Regions from separate parts of the Cytobacillus sp. BC1816 genome, predicted to be linked through region 3. Evidence: riboswitches for the same ligand, from Rfam matches in the RefSeq annotation. Region 3 holds a riboswitch; each other region holds the start of a gene.
The links. A riboswitch is a leader RNA that binds a small molecule or an ion and turns the genes downstream of it on or off. The one in region 3 is predicted to bind S-adenosylmethionine.
Positions count from the first base shown of each region.

Region 1: linked by a shared signal. The riboswitch ahead of ACR42H_RS08430 (2,3-diketo-5-methylthiopentyl-1-phosphate enolase) and the one ahead of metK (methionine adenosyltransferase) in region 3 are both predicted to bind S-adenosylmethionine.
Region 2: linked by a shared signal. The riboswitch ahead of ACR42H_RS06400 (homoserine dehydrogenase) and the one ahead of metK (methionine adenosyltransferase) in region 3 are both predicted to bind S-adenosylmethionine.

Region 1 covers NZ_CP195611.1:1,590,978-1,595,207, forward strand. The annotation lists gene ACR42H_RS08415 (metalloregulator ArsR/SmtB family transcription factor) at 1-147, shown strand, start outside; gene ACR42H_RS08420 (carbon-nitrogen family hydrolase) at 185-970, opposite strand; gene ACR42H_RS08425 (pyridoxal phosphate-dependent aminotransferase) at 1,113-2,285, shown strand; SAM riboswitch class I at 2,378-2,481, shown strand; gene ACR42H_RS08430 (2,3-diketo-5-methylthiopentyl-1-phosphate enolase) at 2,568-3,800, shown strand; gene ACR42H_RS08435 (2-hydroxy-3-keto-5-methylthiopentenyl-1-phosphate phosphatase) at 3,793-4,230, shown strand, end outside.
Region 2 covers NZ_CP195611.1:1,195,687-1,199,916, forward strand. The annotation lists gene yhbH (sporulation protein YhbH) at 1-308, shown strand, start outside; gene ACR42H_RS06390 (general stress protein) at 367-981, opposite strand; gene ACR42H_RS06395 (NUDIX hydrolase) at 1,196-1,834, shown strand; SAM riboswitch class I at 1,912-2,013, shown strand; gene ACR42H_RS06400 (homoserine dehydrogenase) at 2,126-3,343, shown strand; gene ACR42H_RS06405 (hypothetical protein) at 3,674-3,907, opposite strand; gene ACR42H_RS06410 (cation:proton antiporter) at 4,200-4,230, shown strand, end outside.
Region 3 covers NZ_CP195611.1:4,410,667-4,414,896, forward strand. The annotation lists gene asnB (asparagine synthase (glutamine-hydrolyzing)) at 1-1,051, opposite strand, end outside; gene metK (methionine adenosyltransferase) at 1,349-2,542, opposite strand; SAM riboswitch class I at 2,868-2,984, opposite strand; gene ACR42H_RS22345 (thiol-disulfide oxidoreductase DCC family protein) at 3,090-3,464, opposite strand; gene pckA (phosphoenolpyruvate carboxykinase (ATP)) at 3,684-4,230, shown strand, end outside.

The DNA.
Region 1 (4,230 bases), 2.5 Mb from region 3:
GAAAAAGAGCTTAACGAATATATTAAACAGTATCATGAAGACTATGCGACGATACGCAGAGAATTTATTATAAATCATTATATGTACAGGGAAAATGGCATTTATGAATTAAATCCTCAGGAAATGTGGGCAAAAATAGAAGGGTAAAGCAGGGCAGGGCCCCAGTCAGGGCCCCTGCATGCCATTAAGAGTAAAAATCCGGTTTGCGGTCAGTAAAAATAGGAATCATGCTGCGGACTTCTTTCACTTTATCCAGGTCTATTTCAGCATATAGGATTTCTTCCGTTTCAGAACCTTCTGCAAGCACTTCGCCCCAGGGATCTATAATCATTGAATGGCCTGCAAAGACATTGTCAGGATCAGAGCCAGAGCGGTTGCATGCAATTACGTAGCATTGGTTTTCAATGGCACGTGCAATCAAAAGTGCCCGCCAATGTGCCAGCCGGGCCAGTGGCCATTCAGCTACTACAAATAAAGCTTCAGTACCTTCTGCTGTATGGGTCCGCACCCACTCAGGAAAACGGATATCATAACAAATCATCCCTGCAAACTTCCTATTTTCCAGAGAAAATACTCCCTTGGATTTCCCTCCTTTCAGATAGAGATGTTCATTCATTAGCTTGAATAAGTGCAGCTTGCTGTATTCATGTATAAGGTCACCTTTGTTATCTACAATCAGCAGAGTGTTGTAAATGCCTTCGGGTGTTTTCTTTGCAACAGATCCGCCAATCAGATGAACCCGATTGCTCTGTGCGGCCTCTTTCAAAAAAACTAGCGATGATCCGGCATCCTGGTCTGCAATTTCACCCATTCTGGTCAAATCATAGCCAGTAGTCCAAAGTTCCGGCAGCACAATAACATCCGGATTATCCCTAATCGCCTTTTTAATCATAATTTCGGCTGCTTTAAAATTTTCCTCAGGTTTTCCAAATGCAATATCCATTTGCAAACAGGCAATCTTTAATTTCATAAAACTCCCCCGCAATCATTATATCCTTATGGTAATATTAGTCCGATAGATGGAAATTTTCAAAATTTTACTTTACATCTTACCATTTACGTTATATCATTTGTGACTATATTTTCAATCTTTTTTTAAGCAGGTGAACAATTTGGTAAATTATCCGCAATCAGATCTTTTGAAAAGTCTGCCTAAACAGTTCTTTGCATCTTTGACAGCTAAAGTGGGGGAAAAGCTCGAACAAGGGCATGATGTCATCAATCTTGGACAAGGAAACCCTGATATGCCTACACCAGAGCATATTGTCAAGAGTCTTCAAAGTGCAGCCGATAATCCGCAAAATCATAAATATTCCCCTTTCCAGGGCTTCCCTTACTTTAAGAAGGCAGCTGCAGACTTTTATAAAAGGGAATTTGATGTTGAATTGAATCCCGAAACCGAAATAGCCATCCTTTTTGGTGGTAAAGCCGGCCTGGTTGAAATCCCTCAATGCCTTTTAAATCCTGGGGACAGCATATTGGTTCCGGACCCGGGATATCCTGATTATTGGTCAGGTGTGGCACTTGCCAAAGCAAAGATGGTGACAATGCCTCTAAGAGAGGAAAATAACTTCTTGCCAGTATACAATGAATTGTCAGCAGACCAGCTAAATGCAGCAAAACTGATGTTCCTTAATTATCCAAATAATCCGACTGGAGCAGTGGCAAACAAGGATTTTTTTCAAGAAACAGTTGATTTGAGCCGAAGCCATGGCATTTGCATTATCCATGATTTTGCATATGGAGGAATTGGTTTTGACGGCATAAAACCTGAAAGTTTTCTTCAGGCAGAAGGGGCAAAAGAGGTCGGAATTGAAATATATACACTTTCAAAGACCTTTAATATGGCAGGCTGGAGAGTTGGATTTGCAGCTGGAAATGAAAGTGTCATCACAGCACTGAACCTTATGCAGGATCATCTATATGTCAGCTTGTTTGGTGCTGTTCAGGAAGCTGCAGCAGCTGCTCTGTCAGGACCACAGGATTGTGTTAAGGAATTGAATTCCATCTACGAATCCAGACGGAATTCATTCATCTCTGGCCTTAGGGAAATTGGATGGGATGTACAAGCTCCTAAAGGCTCCTTTTTTGCATGGCTTAAGGTCCCTGAACAATTTACATCGGAAGAGTTTGCTGACTATCTCTTAGATAAAGCGCATATTGCGGTTGCACCTGGCATTGGATTTGGTGATTTTGGAGAAGGGTATGTGAGAGCCGGTTTACTGACATCTGAGGATAGACTTAAAGAAGCGGTGGCACGAATACAAAAATTAAATTTATTTTAAATTTATTTCAAAATTCAATTGACAAAAATATTAAGCACTGTCATAATTTTAATTAAATTTTAATTCTAAATTAACTGAATACTTGTTTCGTTTTCTTATCAAGAGCAGGCGGAGGGACTAGCCCTATGAAGCCCGGCAACCGACTTATACCTGAGCACGGTGCTAAATCTTGCAGCTTATAGCTGATAGATAAGAAGATGTTAGATGGCTATGCTAACCTCTTCTTATTTGAAGAGGTTTTTTATCGTTCTCATTCTTTGATTTTTGAAAGGAAGGATATACATGAGTGAAATTATTGCAACGTATCTGGTTCATGATGAAAAACATAACCCGGAGAAAAAGGCTGAGGAGATCGCTTTAGGCTTAACGGTCGGGTCATGGACCCATTTGCCCGAACTTGAAAAACAGCAGCTGGAAAAGCATAAAGGCAGGGTCGTTTCTGTTGAAGACCATACTAAAGATGAAGAAAGAAAGGAAACAGCTGCAGTCATTAAGATTGCCTATCCTACTGTAAATTTCAGTCCTGATTTACCGGCAATATTGACAACAGTCTTTGGAAAACTATCATTGGATGGAAAGATTAAATTGTTAGATTTACAGTTTTCCAAGGAACTTAAAAGCTTTTTCCCTGGGCCTCGATTTGGGATTGACGGACTGAGGGAAAAACTGAATGTATATGATAGACCCCTTTTGATGAGTATCTTCAAAGGGGTGCTTGGCAAAGACATGGATTTTTTAACTTCGCAGCTGAGGGAACAGGCCCTTGGTGGAATCGACCTTGTAAAAGATGATGAAATTCTATTTGAAAACCGCCTTACACCTTTTGAAGACCGGATAACAGAAGGCAAAGAAGTGCTAAGGCAGGTTTATGAGGAAACAGGCCACCGTACCCTATATGCTGTGAATTTAACAGGGAGGTCTTTTGATTTAAAAGATAAGGCAAGGAAAGCATCCAGCCTTGGTGCAGACCTTCTTCTGTTCAATGTATTTTCTTATGGGCTCGATGTTTTGCAGTCACTAAGAGAAGATAATGAGATTGGGCTGCCTATCATGGCACATCCTGCGGTTAGTGGAGCTCTTTCTGCTTCAAGTGTTTATGGGATTTCCTATCCTTTGCTTTTAGGCAAACTCCTCAGGTATGCAGGGACCGACTTGTCTCTATTCCCATCACCTTATGGATCGGTTGCCCTTGAAAAAACTCAGGCATTGTCAATTGGGGATGCCCTGACTAAGAATGATTTCTGCAAAAGAACCTTTCCGGTTCCATCGGCCGGCATCCACCCGGGTCTTGTGCCTTTGCTTTTCGAAGACTTCGGAATAGACAGTGTAATTAATGCCGGAGGTGGCGTACATGGGCATCCGGATGGGGCAAGAGGAGGAGGTTTGGCATTCCGCCAGGCAATTGATTTAATTTTAAAGGGGGCTTCTTTGACAGATGCTCCATCAAACTTCCCTGAATTAAAAAAAGCGATTGATTTGTGGGGATATAAAGAGGTGGCTGTAAAGAATGGCTAAAGTGGCGGTTTTTTGTGATTTTGATGGAACTATTACCGAAAATGATAACATCATTCATATCATGAAGCACTTTGCTCCTTCCCATTGGGAAGGGATTAAAAATCAAGTTTTGGGACAGGAAATATCCATTCAAGAAGGAGTAGGAAAGATGTTTTCCCTTCTCCCAAGCAGTCTGAAAGATGATATCACCGATTTCATCTTAGAAAATGCGAGAGTAAGAGAGGGATTTCAGCCATTTATCGATTTTCTGGCAAAAGAAAAAATACCGCTTTATATAGTCAGCGGAGGAATAGACTTTTTTGTGGCACCTGTACTGAATGAGTATGGACCCTTTGAAGAGGTATTCTGCAATAGTTCTGATTTTAGCGGTGATACAATAAAAATCTTATGGCCTCATAGCTGCGATGAAAAATGCAATAATAATTGCGGC
Region 2 (4,230 bases), 2.1 Mb from region 3:
TTGAACTGGTTGATGTCAAATACGACCCGCGCAAATATAATATTTACCCTTTCCACTTCTCGGACGGTGATAACCTGACCTCTGACAATGCCCGCTGTGTTAAGCTTGTGGAAGACCTGATGAAGGTGTCCAATATGTTCGGATACGGCGAGGTCAACCAGTATAACCGCCACTCAACCCTGATGTCAGCCTATAAAAATATTAAAAATGAGGATTTTCGCTATTATATCCTTAAGCAAAAAGCAGATGTATTCCATGCAATGAAGAGTTTCTTCAAAGAGGAGGAAGATAAGAAGAAGTATGCTTAAGAGAGGGGAACCTCTCTTTTTTATTTCTAAAAAAAGACCCCATACGGGGGGCCAATTGCTATTTGAGCCTTTCCTTTGTAAGCCGATCATCCCAGTTTAATTCAGCACTGGTTTTCACATCAAGAGACTTGGGGGAAAAGTGAACACGATTGATTTCCTGATGATCGGCAGCACATGAGTTGCTGGATTTATCTTCCAGTGTTTTGATATCTGCTTCATGGACAACTTCCCGTGCTGAAGCGCTTTCGAGGTTTCCTTCTGAGTCTACAGCACTGATCGTTTGATTGTCTTCCTGGGAAGTAGGATAGTTCCCGTAGTAATCTGCGATTAAGACATATTTTCCATCAAACACCATGCTTGCGTATTTATCCAGGTCATGGTCATCAAACCGTGTACCATCTTTTTTATCAGGATCCATTCCTGAACTTGTGGCTGGATTTTCTCCCATAAAAAGGGCTTTCACTGAATCAAGAAAGCGCTGATTGCCGAGCTCCTGGGATCCGACTATTCGCAAGTTCACTCCATAATTGTCTGCAAAGCTTTCAAGATTCGCACCATCTTTTGAAACAATCACCAGGTTGTCTTTCTGATACCCGTTTGACTCTGCCCCTTCAATAGCATCTCTCAGCTCTTCCTGTGTATCATACCCGCCTACTAATATATTTTTCTTCATGTTTTCACTCCTCATGTCATATTGTATTTTCTATTTTCCCTGAATTGCAGGAGGAGAAACTTTCTTTTATATTTTGAAGGGCGGACAGTCATCAAAATAATAGACTGTCCTGGATCATTACATGGTACAAGCCGTATGAATTAATAAAACACAGTAAATACAGTATGATAAAGGTAATAGCCAATAAATTGGAATTGCTGCTGGAGGTGGGGATATGGAGATTGAGAAACTGGCTAAAAGATTAAGTAACAGGACCCCAGTCGTTTTAGGGAGTGAGCGATTTTCAAAATTCGCTATTTTGCTTCCGCTTGTTGAGATGAATAAGGAGACACATGTCCTTTTTGAGGTGCGTTCACTTACAATGAGAAGGCAGCCTGGGGAGGTCTGTTTCCCCGGCGGAAGAATAGATCCGGAAGACAGGGATGAGGAGCATACGGCCATCCGTGAGACCTCAGAGGAACTTGGCATAAGTGAAGACAGCATCACAGATGTGTCCCCGTTGGATTACATGATTTCCTTCGGACAAATTATTTACCCTTATGCAGGTATTATCCATAATCCTGATCAGATCGTGCCAAACCCTGACGAAGTAGAAGAAGTTTTTACCGTGCCTCTTTCCTTTCTAAAAAAAGTAAAGCCGGAAACGTATCACGTGAATTTTAAAGTAGAGCCCGAAGAAAATTTTCCTTTTGACTTGATTGCCGGAGGCGAAAATTACAATTGGCAGACAAGGAAAGTAGAAGAAGTATTTTACTTTTTTGAGGATAAGGTTATTTGGGGGATGACTGCCAGAATTCTTAAGCATTTTCTTGAAATCATTATTGAAGATTTCGAGGAAAATGAAAGCGTTTGAAGAAAATATTTTTTCAAAAAAGGTTGACGCAGTCCTTATAAATGTTTATGATTCATATAAATTGAATACTTAGAAACTTCTTATCAAGAGAGGCGGAGGGACTGACCCTATGAAGCCTCGGCAACCAGCATTTATGCACGGTGCCAAATTCAGAGGAAATCATTTTCCGAAGATAAGAAGGCGGAATGAACGGAAAGTAAATTCAAACCCCTTCTTGTCTGTAATAGACGGAAGGGTTTTTTTGTTTTTATAAGTATCTGTACTTTAAACATGAACCAGGAGGAATGAGAAATGTCAGCGATAACGATTGGGCTATTGGGGTTTGGAACAGTTGGAAAAGGAGTGTATGAAACGATCAGCAAACATCAGGGAAGGCTTCAGGCAATATTCGGGAAAGAAGTGAAGGTCTCTGCCATCCTTGTCAAAAATGTGAGTAAGCATTCTGTGCCTGATGATGAGGTGCTTTTAACTGATGACTTTCAAGATATTATTGACCTTCCTAAGCTTGATGTCGTAATTGATGCCATTGTTGGCAGGGAACCAGGGTATACGTATCTGCGCCAGGCAATATCGAGAGGATGCCATGTCATTACAGCAAATAAGGAGATGTTTGCATTCCATGGAAGTGAGCTTACTAGGCTCGCAAAAGAGAATAATGTATCATTAGGATTCGAAGCAACAGTAGGAGGCGGAATCCCTATAATTCAGACTATTAAGCAGCTGCTGAATGCCAACAAGATTGAACGGATAGAAGGAATTTTAAATGGCACATCGAATTTCATTTTGACAAGTATGCGCGAAGAGAACTTATCATTTGAAGAAGCACTGAAAATAGCTCAGGAAAAAGGATATGCAGAAGCCGATCCCAAAAATGATATCGAAGGATATGACGCTTTTTACAAAGCGGTTGTTCTGAGTGAGCTGGTGTTTGGGAAAGCACCGGCGCAAGGAAAATCTGTTAGAGAAGGCATTACTGACATTACAATTGAACAAATTCGTATGGCTGATTCCCTGGGACTGAAATTTAAACATGTAGCATCGATTGAGAGGGAAAAAGATACTATCCGCTGTACTGTAAAACCGGTCTTGACGGGGGAGGAACATCCCTTGTACAGAGTAGAAGGAGTGCAAAATGCAGTTTCAATTGATGCGGATATAGTCGGGAATATCAGCTTGCAGGGTCCTGGAGCCGGCATGTTTCCGACAGCTAGCGCAATTATTGAAGATTTGATTCATGTAGGCAGAGGGGATATTCCTTCAGTCTTTGAGGAAGGCAGGCCGGAGGGAACTGTTATTTACGAGCCAGTTTGGATTATTTGGGGTGATGCTGATAAAGCGGAATTGCCTGAGGGGTGTGAAATAATCAGCAAAGTGTCAAAAGAAGTATTCATCTTTAAGGCATCATTGGAAGCTGTGTCATTATTAGATACATCAGATTTGAAGGCTTATCAGGTGCTTGGAGACTATGCTCCGGCTGCAAAGGAAAATAAACAGGTACAAACAGTATAACCTGAAAACATAATGAAAAACAGGAGGGGCAAGCTTATGAGCTGCCCCTCCTGAAGTATGTTTAGAGATGGTGGATGTTATCGAAGTCTAACGGGCAGTATGCCCCCCTCTTCAAGACTCAGAGGAATCGAAAGAGGTAAGCGGGAGTCCAACTGCCCATAAAGGCCAGACAGCAGAACAAAGACTAAAAACGCCACGTCCTCCAAAAAGCTATGCATCGCTGCCGCAGCTTTCCTTTTCCTGTGTCAACGTCTTTGTAATCCGCACTTCCTGTGGGCCTCAACTTACAATCAGTGGGGTATAAAGCCCCCCACTGATTGAAGTTTCACTTTATGCCTGCTGGTTTTTTAATAAAGGTTTATTTAATCCAGAATAAAGGTCTTTTACATGGACCGTTACAATCTTAGCACCAATCTGGACATGGACCATATTATCAAAAACAGCTGTTACCAGGCCGTTTAATGAAACATTCGCACCAATATTGAGATCTTTGCCGGGAGTTTTAACATTTTTCTTGTCTGCCATCGTAACACCATCCCATTCCGTTTTATTGAACTTATACATAGAATATTGCCTTTTTATAGTAAAATAAACGCTTTAATAAAAAAAGTCCAGTAATATAGCTTGTTTTTTTATCGACAAATTTTATTGGTGCCAGGGACCTGTCGAATTTTCTCTATATCAATATTTTAGTATTCATTGCCGAGATTAAGCACAATCGAAAAAACAATCCTTGGAGGGAAGTACACAATTTGTTCTATCCGATTTTGGATCTAACTGACAGGAGTGAAATTCAGACAAAGAGGGTATTGAAGTCCGTAAAAATACAGATTCAGAAAAGGATGAAATACGGAATATGAATTTGCCTCTTGCAATTGGGCTCATTT
Region 3 (4,230 bases):
CTCTTGCCACAAAATAAAGGGGCACACAAGCCGGGTCAGCAAGCGGATCGTCCATATGCCACATGATTCTCGGAATCTCATTCATGTATTCCTCAGGAGTTATGATGTAGCTGATGTTTTCGACACCCAGCTTTTCAGCTGTTTCTTTCGCTACATCCACCTCGCTGAAGCCATTGCGTTCAAATCCGACAGAGAATGTTTTAATTGCAGGATGGAATTCTTTCGCAATGGAAGCAATGATGGAAGAATCAATTCCGCCTGAAAGGAATGAACCTACCGGAACATCGGCACGCATATGCATCTTGACTGAGTCGAACAAAACATCTCTTATTTCTTTCGTGAAATCAGCTTCTGACTTCTGCACTGGATGGAAAGCAGCTTTCCAATATCGCTTAATATCCATCGGAGCACCAATTTTTTTAGTAAAATAATGACCAGGCTCCAGCTTATGGATTCCCTCTGACATCGTGTTTGGCTCAGGCACAAACTGATAGGTCAGATAATGCTGGAGGGAGTCATAGTTTAATACATCATTCTGAAGCGCCAAAAGAATGCTCTTTTTCTCTGATCCAAAGAACGTGCGGTCTCCCTTATCGTAATAAAAGAAAGGCTTAATCCCAAATGGATCTCTGGCTCCATATAGTGACTGCTCCTGTTTATCCCAAATGACAAATGCAAACATGCCGCGTAATTTTTCAACAGCCTTTTCTTTCATATGGCTGTAAAGGGCAATTATCACTTCTGTATCGGAGCTTGTTTCAAAGCTTAAGCCAGCTTTGAGAAGTTCTTCACGAAGTTCCACATAATTATAGATTTCACCATTAAAGATAATCCAATAACGCTCATTCTCGTAAGTCAGCGGCTGGTGTCCGCTTTCAATATCGATAATGCTCAACCGGCGAAAGCCGAATTGAATATGATCATCAAAATAGTATCCTGAATCATCCGGACCCCGATGGGTAATGATATCATTCATATTTTGAAATTGTTCTTTATCTGCGTCACGGTAATTTTGTGCTTTTTCATGTACACAACCAATAAAGCCACACATTATGTACGTCACCTACTCCATTCTATTCTCAATATTTAGATACAGCCTTAACGGCTCCTTTGTCCTTAGAAAACATACCCTATAATACTACCACTAATCATTTATAATTAGCACGTGGATAATAAAAAAAATATGTGCGGAAAATTAAGCCATTATCCGAAGTTTATACGATAACATAAAATTATAAACGACTAAAGAGCATAAAGACCGAAAAGTGAATAAACACCCTTTATGTATAATGACGCAAAAAAGAAAGCGGGAGTTACATTGATTAATGCAACTCCCGCTTTCTTTTTATTAAGCTTCAGAACGAAGGATTTCGGCTTTGTCCGTACGCTCCCAAGGAAGATCAACATCTGTACGTCCGAAATGTCCGTAAGCAGCTGTCTGCTTGTAAATTGGGCGGCGAAGTCCAAGCATGTTAATAATTCCTGCAGGGCGAAGATCAAAATGTTTTCTTACTAGATCAACTAGTACATCTTCTTCCACTTTGCCTGTTCCGAATGTATCAACTGAAATCGACACAGGCTGTGCTACACCAATTGCATAAGCAAGCTGAACTTCAACTTTTTCTGCTAAACCTGCTGCTACAAGGTTCTTCGCTACATAACGAGCAGCATAAGCAGCGGAGCGGTCAACCTTTGTAGGATCCTTACCGGAGAACGCGCCTCCGCCATGACGGGCATATCCGCCGTAAGTATCAACAATGATTTTGCGGCCGGTCAGGCCTGCATCCCCTTGAGGTCCGCCGATTACAAAACGTCCTGTTGGGTTAATGAAGTATTTCGTATTCTCATCAATTAATTCCTTTGGAACAACCGGATTAATAACATGTTCCTTAAGATTGCGCTGGATTTGCTCCAGGCTGATCTCAGGGTGATGCTGAGTAGAAATAACGATTGTGTCAATGCGGATTGGCTTGTCATTTTCATCATACTCAACCGTTACCTGAGTTTTTCCGTCCGGACGAAGGTAAGGAAGGATTTCTTCTTTACGAACTTCAGTCAGGCGGCGGGAAAGTTTATGTGCTAAAGAAATCGGAAGAGGCATTAGCTCTTTCGTTTCGTTGCAGGCAAAACCGAACATTAAGCCCTGGTCCCCTGCACCGATTGCTTCAATCTCCTGATCGCTCATTTGTCCTTCCCGTGCTTCAAGGGCCTGGTCAACACCCATTGCAATATCTGCTGACTGCTCATCAATGGAAGTTAAAACTGCACATGTTTCGGAATCGAAACCATATTTAGCACGGGTATAACCGATTTCTTTTACCGTTTCACGAACGATTTTTGGAATATCTACGTATGTAGATGTTGTGATTTCACCTGCAACTAATACAAGTCCAGTTGTTACAGAAGTCTCTGCAGCAACACGGGCATTCGCATCTTTAGCTAAAATCGCATCTAAGATTGCATCAGAAATTTGGTCACAGATTTTATCCGGATGACCTTCAGTAACTGATTCAGAAGTAAACAAACGACGCTTTGTTGACATCTGGCTTCCTCCTTATAAATAGAAAATTGAGCGAGAATTAAGAAATGGGGAAGCGGAAAATAACTTTACCCTATCATTTCATGGATCTCTGTTTGATACGGAACTCATTCCCTTAGTAGTATGAAATAAACATGGAGTTTTTATTAGAAAAATAGGCATTGCTGGCCAGAAAGCCAGGCATCCGTTTTTTCTTATGCATCTCTGCAAGCTGCTAAAAACTCACATAAATAGTACATTCCAAAAGCCGTTCATCCCATTGCCTGTGCAAAATAAAAAACCTTCTCAATAGTGAAAAGGTTGAAAGCAAATCGATTCGCGCCTTTCACTCTTATCGTTCAAGGAATTACGTCCTTGCGTCAGGTTAGCACCTTTGCTGATTATTGCCTTTTAGCAGGTTGCTGGGTTTCATAGGGCCTGTCCCTCCACCAGCTCGGGATAAGAGAGTATCCGTTCAAGGTTGAATCATACCGTATTTTAGCGAATCATGTCAACAAGTTTTCATTATTTTTCACAGTAAAATTTCAGCATTGAAAATTATAATCCATGCTTACAGCGAACAGCTTCCGTCGTCACATTTTTTCTTTAGAAATTTATGCCTGTTTTTAGCAATCCATTTATATACCGGATCGCCCAGTATTGGCGTCATTGGGAGATATAAAAGGAGGCTAATTAAAAAGGAGGCAGGAAAGAGGAACAGCAGTCTCCTTACTGCAGAATAACCCTTTTTCAAGCCACCCGCCGGAGTAATAATATGAAGCTCTCTGCGCAAGTCAATCTTGGAAAACGAGAGGGAATCCGGGATTTTTTCATACTCCTGCAGAGAAATCCATTCCACTTTATTCAGCCAATCAAGTTTATTAAATATCTTCTTTGTTTCCCTGCATAAAGAACAAGTTTCATCATAGAGGGCAATTGTCTTCATTTTAGATCAGTCCCATGTTAAAATTAACACTTTCTTCTATATTAACATATATCAGTTATAAGTTGATTAAAATGGGATTACATGTCCAATTATGACATTTTTATAACATGAATAAAAAAGTTTCGTAATAGTATAGACTAATCGTTTTAATGTGTTATACTAATTTCGAGATGTAATCACTTTCATAAAAAAATCGGGAAAAAGGAAGGTATTCATCAGATGAACTCTGTAAGCATATCAAACGAATTGAGCGAATTATTAAATGGCAGCAACATTCAAGTGCAATTATCCGTTCCTCAGCTTGTCGAAAAAGTTTTAAACCGCAATGAAGGGTCCCTTACCTCTACTGGTGCCGTACGCGCTACTACAGGAAAGTATACAGGACGTTCTCCTAAAGATAAATACATTGTTGAAGAAGCATCAAATAAAGATAAAATGGACTGGGGCAGCGTAAACCAGCCTATCTCTGAAGAAGCATTCTCTAATCTTTATAATAAAGTAATCAACTACTTAAAAGAAAAAGAAGAAGTATTTGTTTTCAAAGGCTTCGCAGGTGCCGATAAAAAGCACCGCATGCCAATCCAGGTAATTAATGAATATGCCTGGCACAATCTTTTCGCACATCAATTATTCATTCGTCCGGCAGAAGACGAGCTATTGGATCATCAAGCAGAGTTCACAGTCATTTCTGCTCCTAATTTCAAAGCTGACCCTGCAGTTGACGGCACAAAGTCCGAAACATTCATCATCATTTCATTCGAGCGCC